4 regions of the Corticicoccus populi genome follow, and region 4 is predicted to be linked to each of the others. Evidence: riboswitches for the same ligand, from Rfam matches in the RefSeq annotation. Region 4 holds a riboswitch; each other region holds the start of a gene.
The links. Region 4 has a riboswitch for S-adenosylmethionine ahead of ACFSX4_RS09745 (5-methyltetrahydropteroyltriglutamate--homocysteine S-methyltransferase). Riboswitches for the same ligand answer to the same signal wherever they lie in the genome.
Positions count from the first base shown of each region.

Region 1 (4,938 bases), 120 kb from region 4:
GCCGCGTACGTCACCATACAGCTTCCAGGGTCTTGGTAAAGAAGGACTTAGAATTTTAAATGTTGCAAAACAGGAGACTGGCCTTCCGGTTGTTTCTGAATTAATGGGAACAGAACATATTGATGATTTCGTTGAAATGGTTGATGTGATTCAGGTTGGTGCACGTAATATGCAGAACTTCGACTTATTAAAGGTACTTGGACAGACAAACAAGCCGGTACTATTAAAGCGTGGTATGTCTTCAACGATTCAGGAGTGGTTAATGTCAGCTGAATACATTATGGCAGGCGGAAACAACAATGTAATCTTCTGTGAGCGCGGTATCCGTACATTTGAAACAGCTACAAGAAATACATTGGATATTCAGGCTGTTCCGGTGATTCAAAAAGAGTCACATCTTCCAATTGTTGTGGATCCAAGTCATGCGGCAGGTGTCAGATACTTAATTCCGTCTATGGCTAAATCAGCAGTTACAGCAGGTGCAAACGGTCTGCAGATCGAAGTGCATCAGGACCCTGAAAATGCATGGAGTGACGGCCAGCAGTGCTTAACGCCGGCAGAATTTAAAGATTTGATGCAGCATATCAACCTGCTTGTTGAAATGGAAAATAAAACAATAGAGCAGGCACCTATTATCCAACACTAGAAGAAAGGGGGAATCCCATTTGAATACTCATAAATCACTCCGGAAGGAAATCGACCGTATCGATGAAGAGCTTGTGAAATTATTTGAAGAAAGAATGAACATATCAGTAGAAGTGGCAAACTATAAAATAGCAAATAATATTCCGGTGTTTGATGAAATGCGTGAAAAAGAAGTGATTGAAAAAAATGTTGCACGTATTTCGGATAGTAAACTTAAAGAGTACGGTGAACAGTTCTTCAATCATCTCATGGGACTCTCCCGTCATAGGCAGCAGGAACTAATCAATGAAGAAAGACTTTCCAAAGATTAATATATAAAATAAAGCCCTCTGCATATGCAGAGGGCTTTATTTATCTGTTCTCGAGATCTGTTAAGTCATAGTAGGTATTCTGATAAGCTTCATTCAGCCAGTTGTTAAACAGCAGGTGACCGTGGCTTTTCCAGGAAAATGTCGGTGCGTAACCAGGGTCATTACCCGGGAAATAATTATAAGGCACCTGAATATCAAGACCGCGTTTCACATCACGGACATATTCACTTTTAAGCGTGTCCCGTTCATATTCCAAATGACCGAATATGAATAAGTCTCTGTCGTCCCCCGTTGTCAAAATATCAGGACCGTGTTCTGGATGTGAAGTAAGTACTGTTAAATCTTCATTGAATTTGATGTCACTCATATCCATTTTGCTGTTCCTGGACTGAGGAACGTGGTAGACATCATCAAATCCTCTTAAAAATGGATGTTCAGGTGCTTCATTACGGTAGTTGAAGATGCCGAAAAGCTTCTGCTCAAGCGGCTCTTTTTTCATCCCGTGATAATAGTGCAGGGCAGCCTGTGCCCCCCAGCATATAAAGAATCGTCTGAAGACGTGGTTCTCAGACCATGCAAAAATTTCTTCAAGTTCTTTAATATAATCCACATCATTGAATTCCAGGTGTTCCACAGGCGCACCGGTGACAATCATCCCGTCAAAATACTGATCGGAAATTTCATCAATAGTATTATAGTATTTTTGAAGATGACTGGTGGGTGTGTTTCTGCTTCTGTGTGTTTTTGTATACATAAACTCCACATCAATCTGAAGCGGTGTATTACCCAGCAGCCGCAGTAAATGAAGTTCTGTTTCCTCTTTTTTCGGCATTAAGTTCAAGATTAATATTCTAATCGGCCGGATATCCTGTGTAATGGCACGTGATGCTTCAATTGTATAAACATTTTCTTTCTGCAGGTTCTTTTTAACCGGCAGTCCTTCAATTATTTTAATAGGCATTAGATCGCATCCAATCCTTTACTGAGATCTTCAATAATATCGTCAATATGTTCGAGACCGATAGAAACACGAATCATTTCAGGTTTAATACCGCCTGCTGCCTGTTCTTCTTCGGTCATCTGCGAATGTGTTGTAGAAGCGGGATGGACTACAAGTGATTTCGCATCACCGACATTCGCAAGGAGCGAGAACAGTTCCATGGACTCAATGAAGCGGATGCCCGCGTCATAGCCGCCTTTGACGCCGAAAGTGAAAATGGATCCGGCACCTTCAGGCAGATATTTTTCTTTGAGTTCATGATAAGGGCTTGAAGTGAGACCGGCATAATCCACCCATTCGACTTTTTCGTGGCCTTTGAGGAATTCAGCTGCCTTCACCGCATTTTCAACATGGCGCTCCATGCGTAATGACAATGTTTCAATTCCCTGTGTAAGGAGAAAGGCATTGAATGGAGACAGTGCGGCTCCAGTGTCACGCAGTAATGTCGTTCTGATTTTAAAGGCGAATTCTGCAGGATGGAAAGTGTCTGCGAAAACAAGACCGTGGTAGGAATGATCCGGCTCGCTGAAGCCCGGGAACTTTCCGTTTTTCCAATTAAAGTTACCCCCGTCTACAATCACACCGCCGATGGATGTTCCATGTCCGCCGAGAAACTTCGTAGCAGAATGAACAACAACATTGGCACCGTGCTCAATCGGACGGCATAAATAAGGTGTTGCGAATGTATTGTCTACAATCAGCGGAACTTCGTTTGTACCTGCAATCTCTGCCAGAGTCTCAAGATCCTCGACATTACCTTCCGGGTTGCCGATAGTCTCAACAAATATCGCTTTTGTATTGCTCTGGACTGCATTCTTTACATCGTCCGGGTTTTTAGTGCTGACAAGTGAAACATCAATCCCGAATTTACTTAAAGTATGAGTGAACAAAGTATGTGTCCCCCCGTAAAGGCTCGTAGTCGCGATGATATGGTCTCCGCTGTTTGCGACTGCCTGTATTGCATAAGTAATTGCAGCCATGCCGGATGCGACACCGAGACCTGCTGTACCGCCTTCAAGTTCTGCAACGCGTGTTTCGAGGGCTGCAGTCGTTGGATTGGTGATACGTGTGTAGATGTTGCCCGCTTCCTTCAGAGCAAACAGGTTGGCTGCATGCTCAGTGCTGTCAAAATTATAGGAAGTCGTCTGGTAAATCGGTAGTGCACGTGAGTTCGTTGCCGGGTCAACCTCCTGTCCGGCATGAAGCTGCTTCGTTTCAAATCTGTAGTTCTCAGTCATGAACATTCCTCCTTATTTTTTATTTATATAATAAAACAGCCTCCCTGTGGAAACAGGCAGGCTATTGTTCGCTCATCTATCAGGATAACCTGCTGGAATTAGCACCTTACTTAAAAGGTTGCCGGGCGTCACGGGGCCAGTCCCTCAGCCACTCTGGATAAGTGTATATTGAATTGTAGATTATGTTACACAGTCCGTTTGTTTTTGTCAAATAAATTTAAAAATTTAGTTTTTTATTCTTTCAATAATAACGCGGGAGGTATTTAAGGCGTTACAGTCTAATGTACAGATTAATGTTTAAAGAAGTATTGACAATGACGCATCTACTGATTACGATTGCTATCAGTATATAAGATGAAGAGGTGTTGATTATGAATGCAGTGTTAGTGGCTGTAATTGTGATGATTGTATTAAGCTTATGCCGTTTAAATGTCGTACTGGCATTATTTGCAGGTGCACTGACAGGTGGTTTGATTGCCGGTATGGGTTTTCTCGATACAATTACTGTGTTTACGTCAAACATTGTCGGCGGTGCGGAAATTGCATTAAGCTATGCCTTGCTGGGAGGTTTTGCGGCACTGATTGCCTACAGTGGCATTACAGACTTTGTCGTCGATAAAATATTGAAAGTATTCAAAAAAGACAGCACCAAGAGTGCAAGAATTACAGCTAAAATAAGTGTCATTGCGGCACTGCTTATTATTTCGATGCTGAGTCAGAATTTAATTCCGGTACATATTGCATTTATTCCTATTTTAATACCGCCGCTGTTAAGTTTGTTTAACGAACTGCAGATGGACCGCCGTCTCATTGCAGTTATTCTGACTTTCGGTCTGACATTTACATATGTCATTCTGCCGTACGGGTATGGGCAGATATTTCAAAATACGATAGTCACGAGTTTTGAAAATGCGGGAGTGTCTATTGCACTGGCCGATGTGACAGCTAATATGTGGATCCCATCCCTCGGATTTATAGTTGGATTGATTCTTGCAGTTATTTTTTACAGTAAACCGAGACAGTACAGGACGAAACGAATTACTCTTGCAAAGCCAAAAGAGGTGAATATTAAAATAGCGATGATAGCTGTTATTGCCATCATTGCAACATTTACTGTTCAGCTTCTTACTGAATCAATGATTTTTGGTGCAATCGCAGGGATATTAGTCTTTTTCTTTTCATTTCAGTTTAAGTGGTCAAAACTTGATGATGAATTGATCAAAGGTATTCAGCTCATGGCATATATTGGTATGGTAATGCTTGCGGCGAATGGTTTTGCAGGCGTTATTACAGAATCCGGCCATGTTGAACCGCTGGTAACGAACGTAGCCGGTTTTTTAGGGGACAATAAAGCACTAATAGCGATGTCAATGTTGGTAGTTGGTCTGCTGGTCACTCTCGGAATCGGGTCTTCATTCGCTACAATACCGATTATCGGAGCAATTTTTATCCCGCTTGGTATTGAACTTGGACTGTCACTTCCTGCAGTGATTGCTTTGATTGGAACGGCAGGTGCACTCGGAGATGCTGGCTCCCCGGCGTCTGACTCGACACTCGGGCCGACTGCAGGACTGAATGTAGATAACCAGCACGATCATATTTGGGATACATGCGTACCGACATTTATCTTTTTAAATATTCCGGTGGTTATTACAGGGTTTATTGCTGCGATGATTTTATAGATTACAAGAGGAAAGATGAATCGCCACGGCATTTTTATTGTGAATACTAATTTGGCTATTCG
Region 1 covers NZ_JBHUOQ010000004.1:145,872-150,809, reverse strand. The annotation lists gene aroF (3-deoxy-7-phosphoheptulonate synthase) at 1-646, shown strand, start outside; gene ACFSX4_RS10485 (chorismate mutase) at 666-956, shown strand; gene ACFSX4_RS10480 (homoserine O-succinyltransferase) at 997-1,917, opposite strand; gene ACFSX4_RS10475 (O-acetylhomoserine aminocarboxypropyltransferase/cysteine synthase family protein) at 1,917-3,194, opposite strand; SAM riboswitch class I at 3,264-3,358, opposite strand; gene ACFSX4_RS10470 (Na+/H+ antiporter family protein) at 3,566-4,876, shown strand.
Region 1: another riboswitch for S-adenosylmethionine. It lies ahead of ACFSX4_RS10475 (O-acetylhomoserine aminocarboxypropyltransferase/cysteine synthase family protein); the one in region 4 lies ahead of ACFSX4_RS09745 (5-methyltetrahydropteroyltriglutamate--homocysteine S-methyltransferase).

Region 2 (4,938 bases), on a different contig from region 4:
TGGAATACATATTTCATGAAGAATGCATCCAGCTCTTCAGTGCCGACCAGCACTTTAACACCCTGGTCATCCGAATAATTTGATATAGAGTAGTTGCCGTTATCCTTCGGATTAAAATAGATAATCGGTACAATTTCATACTGCAGTTTTAAAATATTACGCAGTTTTTCTGAAGATACTTTTGTTTCTTCAATCACTTCATTATAATGATTCACAGCTACTTTATCATCTGTGTCTTTATCAAAAATAAGTGTCTGCTCCTGCTTTTTATCTAAGTTCAACAAGTCAAAGAATGATTCTATATAAGGAAGCTCTTCAAAGTTCGTTTCATTAACACCATGAAGAATATGGCCTCTCCAATACTTGGAATCCAGTAAATAAATGCCTGTTCTTGTTAACACAAGATGGTCAATTTTACGTGTATTCGTGTAGTTGCGGCTCGGTATATATACATTTGAAAGAATATGCATATCAGACTCACGGATTTTCTCATCACGTACCAGTCTGTCTTTCAGCTGAATCAGTGCGAGATCCGTTAAATATTCACCTTTATCGACAGTGAACTGCTGAAGGCTGGATAATTTGTTATCGAGCAGCGTAGTATCGTTATAATATTTTTCATTCAGCGTGGAAATTTCTTTTTTATAACCAAGACGCTCTTCTTCATGCTGTGACTCGTAATTTTCAACCAGTTCCTTCTTTTCTTTATCATATGATTCCTGAAGTGTGTTCACTTCTTTACGGTGTTTGAAGAAATAGACTAAGAACCAAATCAAAATAATTAAAAGTACAGCAGCAACAATGATAAATATCGGCTCTGTAAAAATATCTGTATTCATATTCATATTTATTCTCCTTTTCCTCGAATTGCTTAATTTATTATATCAAAAGAACGGATTTGAAACGATTAAAAACAAGTCTCCATCTTAAGTTTATGTTTTATCTTTAACTAAATGGGTATAATTACTCAATCATTTTTAAAATGAGGATCAATACATTCCATTCAATAATATCCTTTTAAAGGATACAAGGAGGCTTTACTGTGAAACTTAAAAAATATTTACTTACAGGCGGATTACTCTCCGTTCTTGTTCTCGGTGCATGCGGCAATGACGATTCAGATGACATGGATGACAGTGATATGGACGACAATGACATGGAAGATCATGAGAATCACGATGATATGGATGATAATGAAGACGAAGATTAACCTGTTGAACTGAAAAAACCGGAGTTCTGCAGTCCCCTGAAGTGAGATTTATTTCTCGTTTCAGGGGGCTGCAAAAAGCATCCGGGTTTTTTTATTTGGAAAGTGAACCGATAAGTGCATCCACCTGATCCACCGCTTCCCATGGAAGATTCAAATCTTCACGTCCAAAATGGCCGTAGCTTGCGGTGTTTTTATAAATCGGTCTTCTTAAATCAAGCATCTCAATGATTCCGTCCGGTGATAAGTTGAACAGCTCACGGATGGCCTCAACGATTTGAGCTTCACTATATTTTGAAGTCCCGAAAGTATCTACTGAAATCGATACAGGCTGTGACACGCCGATGGCATATGCCAGCTGGATTTCACATTTTGATGCGATTTTACTTGCCACAATATTTTTAGCGATATAGCGTGCTGCATATGCTGCAGAACGGTCGACCTTTGTCGGATCCTTACCACTGAATGCACCGCCGCCGTGACGCGCATAACCACCGTAAGTATCTACGATAATTTTACGGCCTGTCAGCCCTGCATCACCCTGTGGTCCGCCGATAACAAAGCGCCCTGTCGGGTTGATGAAGTATTTTGTATCTTCATCAAGCAGTTCCTCAGGGACAACATAACGAATCACATACTCAAGAAGATCATCATAAATCTGTTCCGGTGAAATATCTTCATGATGCTGTGTAGAAATGACAATCGTATCAATTCGTTTCACAACATTATTTTCATCATATTCAACCGTCACCTGTGTTTTACCATCCGGGCGCAGGTAATCAAGCAGCCCTGTTTTTCTTGCTTCCGTTAAACGCTTTGATAATTTATGGGATAAAGAGATTGGAAGCGGCATTAATTCCTCTGTTTCATCACAAGCGAAGCCGAACATTAAGCCCTGGTCGCCGGCACCTGTAGACACATCTTCCGTACTTCTCGTTTCAATCGCATTGTTCACACCTTGTGCAATATCCTGTGACTGTTCATCGATACCTGTTAATACAGACATTGTTTTATAGTCATAACCGTACTTTGCATCAACATAGCCAATATCTTCAACTGTCTTTCTTACGATTTTAGGAATATCCACATACGTTTTTGTACTAATCTCACCCACGATTAATGCGAGACCCGTATTCACTACCGTTTCACAGGCAACTCTTGCATGTGCATCTCCTTCAATAATTTCATCTAAAATTGCATCAGATATTTGATCGGCAATCTTATCTGGATGTCCCTCCGTCACTGACTCGGAAGTAAATAAATTGCGCTCTGCCATAAATAAGCTCCTTTAAAAGTATATTAGCTATCTCCTAACGACAAAAATAAAACCTTTTCTCATCAAAAAGAGAAAAGGCTCCGCTCTTCCCCTTATCGCTCAGAATACTCTGCATCCTTTAGCACCTTTCTTCACAAAAACTAATAAAGAGGTTGCTGGGCTTCATAGGGTATGTTCCCTCCACCGACTCTTGATAAGAGATAACTTATTTAATAATATACTAGATTCACAAAACCAAATCAAGACCAAGCATGTGGTTTTCATGATTCATATTATTTAATCCTAGCAGTTTACTAGATTTTATTTGTATAGTCGCTGTTCTTAAAGTAAAAGTCATTAATTTTCGAGAAAGCTATTTGAATCACTGAATTCTCTGTCGTCCTTTGTTGTTATGACAGGATACCTTAATTTAAATTTCTATCTAGCCTTTTATACCTAAGAAACAGATGATTATTCTTATCAGAAGCTTTATCCAGGATTTTATAATGATTCTCCCCGTAGAAACGATGTAATTCTTCCACATCATCATGTTCAAGTATTACTACTCTTAAAGCTATCGTCTCGAAAATTTGATTACATAAATTCTCTGCTTCATTTAATAAGAGCATCCCTTTGATGTTAACACTTGCATTGGTATTCTTACCGAGTTGAGCAATTAATATTCCTGACAACCCATCACTTTGTTTTGAACCGGTAAGTTTTTTCCTCTCATTTGCAGAGACTTCACTATTAAAAGAAATTGTTTTGTGGGATAACGTAAAATATCCTAATATCTCATTCAACTTCTCCTCGTCTCTCACTAAAAAAGTTCTGGACTGACTCGCAACACAACTGCTATAAGCTTTTTCCAATAAAAAATACTCAACATCTTCATTAAAATCACATTTAAAATTTTCAACTAAAGTGTGAAACTCTTCTTTAGTCAGACCATCCTGTATTAATGCTTCGAGAGATTCTATAATCAGATTCACTTATTATGCTTACCCCTTCTGATTGAATCAATTAACGTTTTTCGTTGTTTTGAAGTTGCCATTTTTACAGATGATTTTTTCACAGCGTACGCTTCACTTTCTGCAATTTGCCTAGCTTCATATTCATTGATCGTAATCTTTCTGGTGATTGTAGATGTAGCCATTGGCGGCATCTCCTTTCCATTTAAATAGTAAATTTATTATATAACATTTTACATTCTAAATAAAGGACGCAGATTGAAGCCATCCTAATAAATGAGACATTCGTATAATAAATTTTTCATATAATCAAGTATTTCCAGCAGTTTTAGAAAATCACTTGACCACACCGGTCACTAGAACTATAATGAAGTTGACCATAGTGGTCAAAGAAGTGAGGATGATTGAAATGTATAAAAATTTTAATAAAGTAGATGATAATAAAAAAACTGAAATTATTAATGTGTCACTAAAAGAATTCAGTGAAAATGGTTATGAATCTGCATCAACCAACGTTATTACAAAAGCAGCCAATATTTCAAAAGGCTCATTGTTCAATTATTTCGGCAGTAAAAAAGGATTGTACATTTTCCTGCTTGATTACAGTATCGAAGTTGTTGAGCAGTTTTACAATCAAATTGACAAGTCAGAGCCTGATTTGTTTAAACGTCTTGAAAATATCGGTGTAGAGAAATTAAAAACTCAAAAACAGTTTCCCTATGCCTTTGATTTTCTGACCAATTCTATAAGTGAAGAATCAGCCGAGGTCAAAAATATAATTAATGACAAAATCAATGATACTTATATCCGCGGTTTAAACAGCCTGTACGATGATATTGATTATTCATTGTTTAAAAAAGAGATTGATGTTCAAAAAGCAATCGAAATTTTAACATGGACGATGTTCGGTTTTGCTGATAAATATATGCCGCAGATAGAATCTTTTGAATCTGTTACTGATTTCGGAGGTGCCCTTTTAAACGATTGGCAGGAATACGCAGAAATATTAAAGTACAGTTTTTATAAATAAAACACTCATATTATTTGAAAGGAAGTCATTATGATGAACGAAATGGTTAAAATTGAAGGCTTACAAAAAAAGTTCGGTAAATTCCAGGCGTTAAGTGATGTCACCTTTTCAGTTTATCCCGGTGAGGTGGTCGGTTTTATCGGTCCCAACGGTTCCGGAAAATCAACAACAATCAGAATTTTACTCGGTATTATAAAAAAGAACGGCGGAGACGCACAAATATTCGGTAAAGATGTGTGGAAAGACAGCCTTGAAATTCATAAGCGGATTTCCTATGTTCCGGGGGATGTTGCCTTATGGGGTAATTTATCCGGCGGTGAGATTATTGACTTATTCATTAAACTTCACGGCAGCGGCAGTAAAGAAAAGCGCGACCGTCTGATTGAACGCTTTGAACTCGATCCAAGAAAAAAAGCAAAAGGCTATTCGAAAGGAAACCGCCAAAAAGTCGGGCTGATTGCATCTCTCTCTGTGA
Region 2 covers NZ_JBHUOQ010000001.1:93,299-98,236, reverse strand. The annotation lists gene ACFSX4_RS00635 (nuclease-related domain-containing protein) at 1-845, opposite strand, end outside; gene ACFSX4_RS00630 (hypothetical protein) at 1,043-1,210, shown strand; gene metK (methionine adenosyltransferase) at 1,302-2,483, opposite strand; SAM riboswitch class I at 2,573-2,683, opposite strand; gene ACFSX4_RS00620 (hypothetical protein) at 2,888-3,454, opposite strand; gene ACFSX4_RS00615 (hypothetical protein) at 3,451-3,618, opposite strand; gene ACFSX4_RS00610 (TetR/AcrR family transcriptional regulator) at 3,843-4,463, shown strand; gene ACFSX4_RS00605 (ABC transporter ATP-binding protein) at 4,497-4,938, shown strand, end outside.
Region 2: another riboswitch for S-adenosylmethionine. It lies ahead of metK (methionine adenosyltransferase); the one in region 4 lies ahead of ACFSX4_RS09745 (5-methyltetrahydropteroyltriglutamate--homocysteine S-methyltransferase).

Region 3 (4,938 bases), on a different contig from region 4:
AGTGTTAAGCCCGCAGTTAATCAAATTGAACTTCACCCGCGCCTCACACAAAAAGAAGTCATAGCATACTGTGAAATTAATGATATTCAAATAGAATCCTGGTCACCGTTTATGAATGGTGCACTGCTCAATAATGACGTTATCAACAAAATTTCAGAGAAATATAACAAAACAGCAGCACAGGTAATCATAAAATGGAATATACAGCAGGGAATTGTGACCATCCCTAAATCAATGACACCGGACAGAATGAAATTAAATTTGGATGTATTTGATTTTGAACTAAGTCCTGAGGATATTATTGCTCTGGATTCGCTCAATAATAATGAAAGAAGCGGTCCGGACCCTGATGATTTTAACTTTTAACAAAAAAATAAGGCGCAGAGGCGCCTTATTTTTCATCATCATAATTCATGACACAACGGATTCTATTTGGAATCATCACAATTTCAGCCTTCATATCTTCAGGCCGGAACCTTTTATCAATACACTCCTCAAAAAATCGAAGATGTTTTTCATCAATATTTATATCTTCTGAATCTGATGGATTATCATCCTGGACACTGTACCAGTACAAATATTCAACATCATTAAATGCTTCGCGGAAAATGGTTTCCACATACATTTTCTCACCCTCAAGATTTAAAAGAATGTCGTCCATGTTTTCGTGCATGTACTTAATCCATTCATCGACCCTTTTACTTTTTCCTTCTTTAACCCTGAATTTAGATAACTCGACTTTCATCATTATCCCCCTCATTCAAAACAGCTTCAACTTAAATACTAATATTTTTAAATTGACAGATTTCTTCTATTATAATAACTATATCGATACTCATTATATCTATTTTTTAAATAAAGACAAGCGTTTACATAAAATCATTATCTCCTTACAGTATTTATAAACAATTTATGTTTAAATAATGAGTAAGCAATGTATGCTGACTATTAAGGAGGCCGTATGTTTTTTAACATAGATTATTTAAAGAACGGGAGCCCGGAACAGATCAATGCCTGGCACTGCCTGAATCAATTAAATATCTTCAATCATTTAAAAGAATACAGTCCGGTGCTCTGTGGCACCTACCCCATTGATTTAATTACAGACACTTCAGATCTTGATATTATTATCGGCGGTTCAGATATCCAGAGTGTAAAAAAGGCACTCGAAAGATATCAATCGTGCCGTAATTTCAAAATATATGACGGCACCCGCTCAGGCGAAGCATACACAGTCGCTCATTTTGAATATGGGCACTTCATTATTGAAATTTTTGTTCAAAAGATCCCTGTTGAAATGCAGAATGCTTATCTGCATATGATTATTGAATATTATCTGCTTAAAGCTGATCCCGGGATGAAAGAAAAGGTGCTGGATTTAAAAAAGAAAGGGTACAGTACAGAAGCGGCATTTGTTTCTGTTCTCGGTCTTCATACTGATGACCCTTACAGCAGACTTATTGAATACGGCATATCCCGTAATATTATAACTGACATTTAGGAGTGATTTTCCATGAATATTGTGCTCGCTTCATCATCACCCAGAAGACAGGCGCTGCTCAATCAAATCGGTATAACTTTTACTTTAAGAACACAGACGGCCGATGAATCTAAAATAACAGAACATAATCCTGTAAAAAAAGTAACAAAGCTTGCACAGTTGAAAGCAGATATGACGCCTGTGTATGATGATGAAATTGTAATCACAGCAGACACAATTGTTTCCTGTGACAATGAAATTTTTGAAAAGCCGGAAGATGTTGATGATGCCTGTCGGATGATGACTGCTCTCAGCGGACGTCACCATCAGGTACACACTGCAGTAGTATTAAAATCAAAAGTAAAGTCGAAGCAGATATTAAGTACAACAGACGTTTATTTTTATGAACTGGATAATGATGATATTTTAAATTATATCCATACAAATGAACCTTATGATAAAGCAGGCGGCTACGGTATACAATCCACAGGTGCCAGGTTTGTTAAGAAAATTAACGGTGATTACTGTACAATTGTCGGGCTGCCGGCCGCTGAAGTGTACCATGCTTTAAAGAACTGGGATGAATCCATCATTTTAAATGATTGACAACCTGTTTTTCAGTCTGTATTCTTTAATAATAATTCAATAATCCTTTTCTTATCCAGAGAGGCAGAGGGAACGGCCCTGTGAAGCCTCAGCAACAGGCATACGCACTGTGCTAATTCCATTGAGTACACCTCAAACAGATGAGATTTTTAACCTCTTCATGTGTTCTTTGGAAATGAAGAGGTATTTTTATTTTTCAGACGAGGAGAAACTATATGAAACAAGAAAAAAATCAAGGAGGGACTGCACTCCTTCCTTTAGTCGTTTTTATACTGCTGTTCGTCGGCACAGGGATTATTACCGGTGATTTTACATCTATGCCGATTCCCGTTGCTGTCATCATAGCATCCATTGTTGCATTCTTTATTCATTTCAAAGAACCTTTTGAAGAAAAATTCAAAGCCTATTTAAGCGGTGCTTCCCAAAATAATATTATCCTGATGGTGATTATCTTTATCCTTGCCGGTGCCTTCTCGGAAGTGGCGGGTGCAATGGGAGCAGTAGAATCCACAGTCAATCTCGGACTGACACTTCTGCCTGTCCACCTGCTCTTAAGCGGTTTGTTTATTATATGCTGCTTCGTTTCATTTGCGATGGGTACAAGTACCGGAACTGTTGTTGCTATTGTACCGATTGCGATTGAACTTGCCAATCAGACTGATATTGCGCTGCCCCTCGCTGTCGCAACAGTCATCGGCGGGGCGATGTTCGGCGACAACCTCTCTTTTATATCAGATACGACAATTGTTGCCACCCGGTCGCAAGAAGTTAGAATGATTGATAAATTCAGAGTGAATGTCCTCATCATTCTCCCGAGTGCAGTCATTACAACAGTGATTTTATATTTCATGACAATGAATGCATCGATTACTTCAACCGGCCAGTTTGACTATCAATTGATTGAAATTCTTCCGTATTTTGCTGTTATCGTCATTGCACTCTTCGGGGTCGATGTCATCATTGTGCTCATCAGCGGTATTATCATCGCAGGGGTTTTAGGTTTTTCAACAGGTGCATTTGACGGTATAGGTTTTATCACAGCTGCCGGTGACGGTATTGAGAGTATGCAGACCATATCAATTATTGCGATTTTAATCGGAGGCATGATTGGTCTCATCAGACACTACGGCGGTATTGATTACATGTTAAATTTAATCAGAAGTAAAATACGCACTAAAAAAGGTGCTGAATTCGGTATTGCCGGTCTCGTCAGTGTGACGGATATCGGAACAGCCAATAATACTATTTCAATTATTATGACGGGACCTCTCGCAAAAGATATTGCGGATGAATACGGTGTTGACCGGCGTAAATCTGCCAGTATTCTTGATATTTTCGCAGCAGGTTTTCAAGGGATTATACCTTACGGCGGACAAATGCTTGCCGCAGCAGGCTTTGCATCAACCATATCCCCAATCGAAGTCATGCCTTACTCCATCTATCCGGCACTACTTCTCATTGCCGGTGCCATTGCAATCTGGGCAGGCTTTCCAAGAAAATATTCATAATAACAAAAGTGATCAGGAATCTCCTGATCACTTTTTAAATATAATGTCTTTAATCATGTAAAATTCTTTCGTGAAAAAAATATCTTTAATATCACTGATTGTCTCTTCAATCTCATTAAATGCTGCCCTCGCCTCTTCTTTTCTTCCTAATGAAAAAAGACTCATTGGATAAACTGCTGAACGAATAGCCATCAGCACCCGGTCAATGGGGTGCTGTGCCAACGGACGATGATATCTTTTTGGCTCATAAGTATCTACTACTTTTTGATAATATCCTTTATGATAGGCAATTTCCAAATCAAAAATATATGAATACTCTCTAAAAAACACCGTGGTCCGTTGGTCATTGATTAAAGACACTCTTTTTATATATCCCTCTAAATTACTTACATGCTTCTTAGGTTCATCCACTAATACATAATACAGCTGTACCGGCTGTTCTGGTGTATACATTTCAGTCACACTGTTACTGTGTGGGTTGAATTCTAAATACTTTTTAACACGCTCTTGATAGTATTCATACTTCTCAACATCCCCTGTTAAACCATAATATCTGCTTAAATCACTGTTGATGGATGCATAGTAGCCAAATCTCTCCTTTTTAAAAGATAAATCCATTAATTTCTCTGCACACTGTATAAAGTCCTCAATATCAAAATTAACCGCAAACAAAGAACGTATATATAAATAATACTCTTCGGTTCTGGAATCATATTCTTTAAGCGTTTCAACCTCCTCTTCAAGATCAATCAGCCATTGATACGCACTATAGTATTCTTTACTGTACAGCATGGAAGATACATCATTCAGTTTATCAGCAAGAGCCAGATGATTCAGGCCTTTCTCATTATAAAAACCGCCAATTTTCTTTGACATTGCCTCCGCTTCAGCCGGCATTCTTCTATAACGATAATAGATCCTTAAAATTTGATACACTTCCATCCCTTTCTGAGAGTCGGCGATTTTCTCAAAGTCAGTCAGGATATTTTTTTCAATAAAGTCCCCCGGGAAGTTAAACATATCCATAAACACTTCATTATCAAGTATCTTTTTCGTCCACTCCTCATCCCCCGATTGTGTCAAATAACCGATAGAAACACCCAGTTTTTCAGAAATATAATCCAATGTTTCCATGGACGGCTTGGACTTATCATTTTCAATCAGGCTGAGCATCCCTTTCGTAATGTGATCCCCTGCTAAATCAACCAATGTCATCCCTTGTTTTTTTCTGCTTTCTTTAATTCGTTTACCCAGAGTCATATACTCACTCCATTCTATTATGTTTAATTATATTAAACTATCATTTGACTTTCAAGTTTAGTAAGCTTACAATAAGTTTAATTT
Region 3 covers NZ_JBHUOQ010000001.1:8,168-13,105, reverse strand. The annotation lists gene ACFSX4_RS00170 (aldo/keto reductase) at 1-366, shown strand, start outside; gene ACFSX4_RS00165 (DUF6176 family protein) at 392-745, opposite strand; gene ACFSX4_RS00160 (DUF4269 domain-containing protein) at 962-1,501, shown strand; gene ACFSX4_RS00155 (Maf family protein) at 1,514-2,086, shown strand; SAM riboswitch class I at 2,135-2,233, shown strand; gene ACFSX4_RS00150 (Na+/H+ antiporter NhaC family protein) at 2,302-3,594, shown strand; gene ACFSX4_RS00145 (helix-turn-helix domain-containing protein) at 3,622-4,854, opposite strand.
Region 3: another riboswitch for S-adenosylmethionine. It lies ahead of ACFSX4_RS00150 (Na+/H+ antiporter NhaC family protein); the one in region 4 lies ahead of ACFSX4_RS09745 (5-methyltetrahydropteroyltriglutamate--homocysteine S-methyltransferase).

Region 4 (4,938 bases):
CCCAGCCAAGTGCAGGATTAATAATCACTTCTTCACCCGGCTGTACACCTGTTACATTTTCCCCGACATCATCAATAATTCCTGCACCGTCAGAACCCAGTATAAAGTAAGGATCTTTCTCATCATGCCTGTTAGGCACAAGTAAATCTCTATGATTTAATCCGGCTGTTTTTAATTTCACGCGTATTTCACCTTTACTGACCTCAGGCTTTTCCACTGAACCGTACTGCACACCTGCCAAACCTTTTTCACCTTCATGAAACACTGCCTTCATAATGATATATCTCCTTTAAACTCAAGTATTTTTGTATAACTCGAACGTATATCTATTCCTCTAATCATAGAATTTAAAACCTTATCCTAAAAAAACCAGCCCGGTCACTGCCGGCCTGGTTCGTTCATTATAAAAGTTCATTTGAAAGTTCGATAATATATTTTAATTTATTCCACTGATCCGCTTCTGTCAGCTCGTTACCGTGATGCGTTGAGGAAAAACCACACTGCGGACTGAAACAGATCTGTTCTTTCGGAAGAATTTCCAATGCCTCTTTCAGACGTGCTTTAATCTCTTCTTTATCTTCAAGTTCACCATGCTTTGATGTAAATACACCAAGGACGACTTTCGGCGCATGACCTTCTGTCGGTATTTCTCTTAATGGTTCAAAGTCGCCTGAACGGTCATCATCATACTCAAGGAAAAATCCGTCCACTTTTTCTTTCGCAAACAATACCGGGGCAATGTGTGCATAACTGCCTTCATATCTCCATCTGGAACGGTAATTCCCGCGGCATAAGTGTGTTGTGACCACCATATCATCCGGCTTATCTTCAAGCGCGCCGTTAACCACTTTTAATGCGAGCTCAATCAATGCCTGTCTGTCGAGGTCAGTATCTAAAAATGAAATATCCTCACTGTTTAATGATGCGATATATACATCATCAAGCTGCAGGTAGCGGCAGCCGGCATCATAAAATGCCTGAACCGCATCTTTATAAGTCTGAATAACATCTTCTGCATACTCAAATATATCAGGGTAAATTTCTTTATTTCTAATACCGGACATAAAGAACTGGTTCGGACTTGGAATCGTCTGTTTCGCAACCGCACGGTCGCCGACAATATCCCTGAAAAGAATGAAATCTTTTACATGCGGATGATCCGGGTTAAATTTAAGTTTCCCCGTATTCTTTACATGGTAAGCTTCCGTCTTCATTCCTTTAAAGGAATAGCCTTCCTCAGGAATATAGCCTTCCGCACCACCGATGTGCTCCATGAAATCAATGTGCCAGAAACGGCGTCTGAACTCACCGTCTGTCACTGCCCGGAGACCGATTTCAATCTGTTTGTCTACAACCTTTTGAATCTCTTTCGTCTCAATATCGTATAATTCTTCGTCTGAGAGATTCCCTTCGGCATTATCTTTACGCGCCTGATGGATACGTTCCGGACGCAGTAAACTGCCGACATGATCCGCTTTAAATGGTCCTGTAAATACTGTATTCGTCAAAATAGTCCCTCTTTCAATCTATGTTTATTTTTATAAAAGCGTTTCTGATAACTCAACGATGTATCTTAATTTATTCCACTGTGCTTCTTCAGTTAAAATATTCCCGTGGTGAGTAGATGCGAACCCGCACTGCGGACTTAAAGAAATCTGCTCTTTCGGAATAAATTCCGCTGCTTCTTCAATACGCGCTTTAATTTCTTCTTTGTCTTCCAGTTCACCATGCTTTGATGTGAACAGTCCGAGCACGACCTGTGGGCCGCCGTCAGGAATTTCTTTCAGCGGTTTAAAATCACCTGAACGATCATCATCATACTCGAGGAAGAAGCCGTCCACTTTCTCTTTCGCAAACAATACCGGGGCAATTTTCGCATAACTGCCTTCAAATGCCCATTTTGAACGATAGTTCCCGCGGCATAAATGCGTCGTAATCACTAAATCATCCGGCTTTACTTCAAGCACACCGTTAATGACGCGCAGTGCCAGTTCAATTAACTCATCAACACTGTAATCTGTGTCGTTAAACGGAATTTCATCCGCATTCAACCCTGCGATATATACATCGTCAAACTGTAAATACCTGCAGCCGGCATCATAAAATGCAGTAACTGCATCCTGATATGCTTTAACAATGTCGTCGGCATAATCCTCAACATCCGGATAAATATCATAGTTTCTGATCCCAGCGTTAAACAGCTGGTTCGGACTCGGAATCGTCTGTTTCGCAACAGCCCGTCCACCGACAATTTCATTAAAAAGTTTAAAGTCACGGACGTGTGGGTGATTTTTATCAAAACCGATTTTCCCTATATTTCTGACGTTGTATCGCTCTGTTTCTTCACCGACGAATAAATAACCCTGATCCGGCACATATCCTTCAATACCTGTAATGTGCTCTAAAAAGTCAGTATGCCAGAAGCGGCGTCTGAATTCACCGTCAGTCACTGCTTTTAAGCCGACTTCAATCTGCTTATCAACAATCTTCTTAATCTCTTCCGTCTCAATTTCATATAATTCATCCGCCGAAATTTTTCCTTCCGACTTATCCTTACGTGCCTGATGAATCCGTTCCGGCCGTAAAAGACTGCCGACATGATCCGCCTTAAATGGTCCATTCACTCCTGCTGCCATTGAAACCCCACCTTTTTGATTTAATAAATAAACCCCTCCTATCTCAAAGATAGAAAGGGCTTATTTCAACCGTCTCATCTTTAAGCTCATATAAGCTCCATGGAATTAGCACAGTACCTAATGGTCCGCTGCTGAGGTATCGACAGGCCAGTCCCTCCACCTCTCTGGATAAGAATCAGATTTATTTGATTAGTGAGAATGTTAAACTATATCTAATTTTCTGTCAATAAGTAAAGTATCAAAATGCTTCAGCCGGTCCTCTTGTTTATACTCTGAATGATCTATCCGGATGAATCAATGGCGGCATATTAGAAACATGTCCGTTCAATTTTGAATTGGTCGTTGGAATGATTGACTAGTATATCAAAATGCACGCTTTCAGGGTGCATGAATAATTCATATTGTATTCTTCTCTCTTCGTGGGACTGATATAATGCCTCTGTTTTACGGCCGCGGTCGTTAATATCTCTGTCGAGCCTTCTGTTCAATTCCGTCTCTCCATCAGTATAAATATAAACCGAGCAGTCAAAAAGTGCCGGATCAAGAAAAGCAATTGACATTCCTTCCACAACAGTGACGCTGTATCCCGCAGACATTACTTCTTCAGGCATCCACTCTTTATGAATAGTCAGTACATCACGACCGCCTTTAATACTTTTCAAATCACGTTCCAGTCCAGATAATTCATGGGCGGAAGGCATACATGCCGTCGGTTTAAAACGATGGATTTGACCATTATATTCATATACCGCTTCCAGATGTTTTCTATACGTGCCGTGAATAATATACGGGTCTGTATTCAAATAATTGTATGTCCCCGGTTCCAAAGCACTGCATAATCTTTCAGCAAACATTGTCTTACCTGCTGCACCGTGCCCGGATATACCGATAATCAGATGCTTTTCCTTTGAAACTTCTATGAATCGAATCATATTTTCTACCAATTTTTTCATTAATATTTCCTCCTGTTCAGCTGAATATCTCGTTGTTATCATAGTTAAAATAAATTCATCGCCAGATAAATCACAACTGTCACTGTAATACTGCTGAGAAGTGTTGAATACAGTACAGTCTGTGCATGAAGTTCCGGCTCTACATCATATTCCAGGGCAAGGGTCGCAGTATTTCTAGATGTTGGGAATGCACTTGCGATTAACAGAGACTGTGCAATCACACCATCTATTCCTAAGAGATAGATTAATCCCAGTGCCACCGCCGGGCTCAAAATGAGTCTGCCGACTAATGCCCATCCGATGACTTTGTGGAATGTTTTCACTTCAATACTTTCAAGCTGCATTCCGAGCAGTATTAATGCCAGTGCTGCAAAGCCGCCGGCAAGCTGTTCAATCGGCACCAGTGCGAAGTTTGGAATAGGTATATCCACTATTTTGAAGAGAGCCGCAATCCATAATGCATGAATAATCGGCAGTTTCAAAAGATCTCTTAAGATATCAATGATAGATTTGGATACAGAAATCAAATTGTAGAGACCGTATGTATAAGTTAGTAGATTCTGAATCACCAGCACAATAATTTGGACCGATACACCAAGCGGGTGTGCACTGAAAACAAGCTGACTGACCGGCAGCCCGTAATTGCCGGAGTTCATTAAAGAAATACTGTTTTTCAACACTGTCTGTTCATCTCTTTTTAAATTTAGTATTTTGGAAAACACATTGCCGGTAATAATCAGTATTGACACAAACAGCGCCATATATATGACGAGTTCAGTCAGAAGTGACAAATTTATCTCGGCCGAATATATATTAATGAACACTGCCGCAGGCATGAAGCAGTATGTTACAAGATTCGCAATCGGCTGAAGTCTGAAATGAAATTTCTTCTGAAGCAGTGTACCAATTCCGATCAGAATGAGAATCGGTACAATAATATCAACAAAAAGCAGGCTGATATAATTCAATATACTCATCTCTTTTCTATATTATAAGTACTTCTTATTTTATCATGAGATAGTAATAAGAAAAACTACACTTATATAAATTCACTTCTTTTTATATGACTCTTGAAAATAATGAAAACATTTTCTATAAAAAACTTCCTGAATCCCCCTAGACACCACACTATAAATGTAATAATATATCACTCATGTTTTAAGACAGATATATAAAGGAGGATTTATCATGGTTAATGTTTCACGCAGAGTTGTTCTTGCCGTTTTTATGATTGGTACATTCGCAATCGGGATGACCGAATATGTAGTTACCGGACTGTTGACCCAGTTTGCACAGGATTTAGATGTACAGGTTGCAACGACAGGGTTACTGCTGAGTGTATATGCCAT
Region 4 covers NZ_JBHUOQ010000004.1:21,153-26,090, forward strand. The annotation lists gene ACFSX4_RS09735 (zinc-binding dehydrogenase) at 1-274, opposite strand, end outside; gene ACFSX4_RS09740 (5-methyltetrahydropteroyltriglutamate--homocysteine S-methyltransferase) at 402-1,508, opposite strand; gene ACFSX4_RS09745 (5-methyltetrahydropteroyltriglutamate--homocysteine S-methyltransferase) at 1,539-2,636, opposite strand; SAM riboswitch class I at 2,708-2,811, opposite strand; gene ACFSX4_RS09750 (phosphoribulokinase) at 2,945-3,589, opposite strand; gene ACFSX4_RS09755 (AEC family transporter) at 3,634-4,566, opposite strand; gene ACFSX4_RS09760 (MFS transporter) at 4,778-4,938, shown strand, end outside.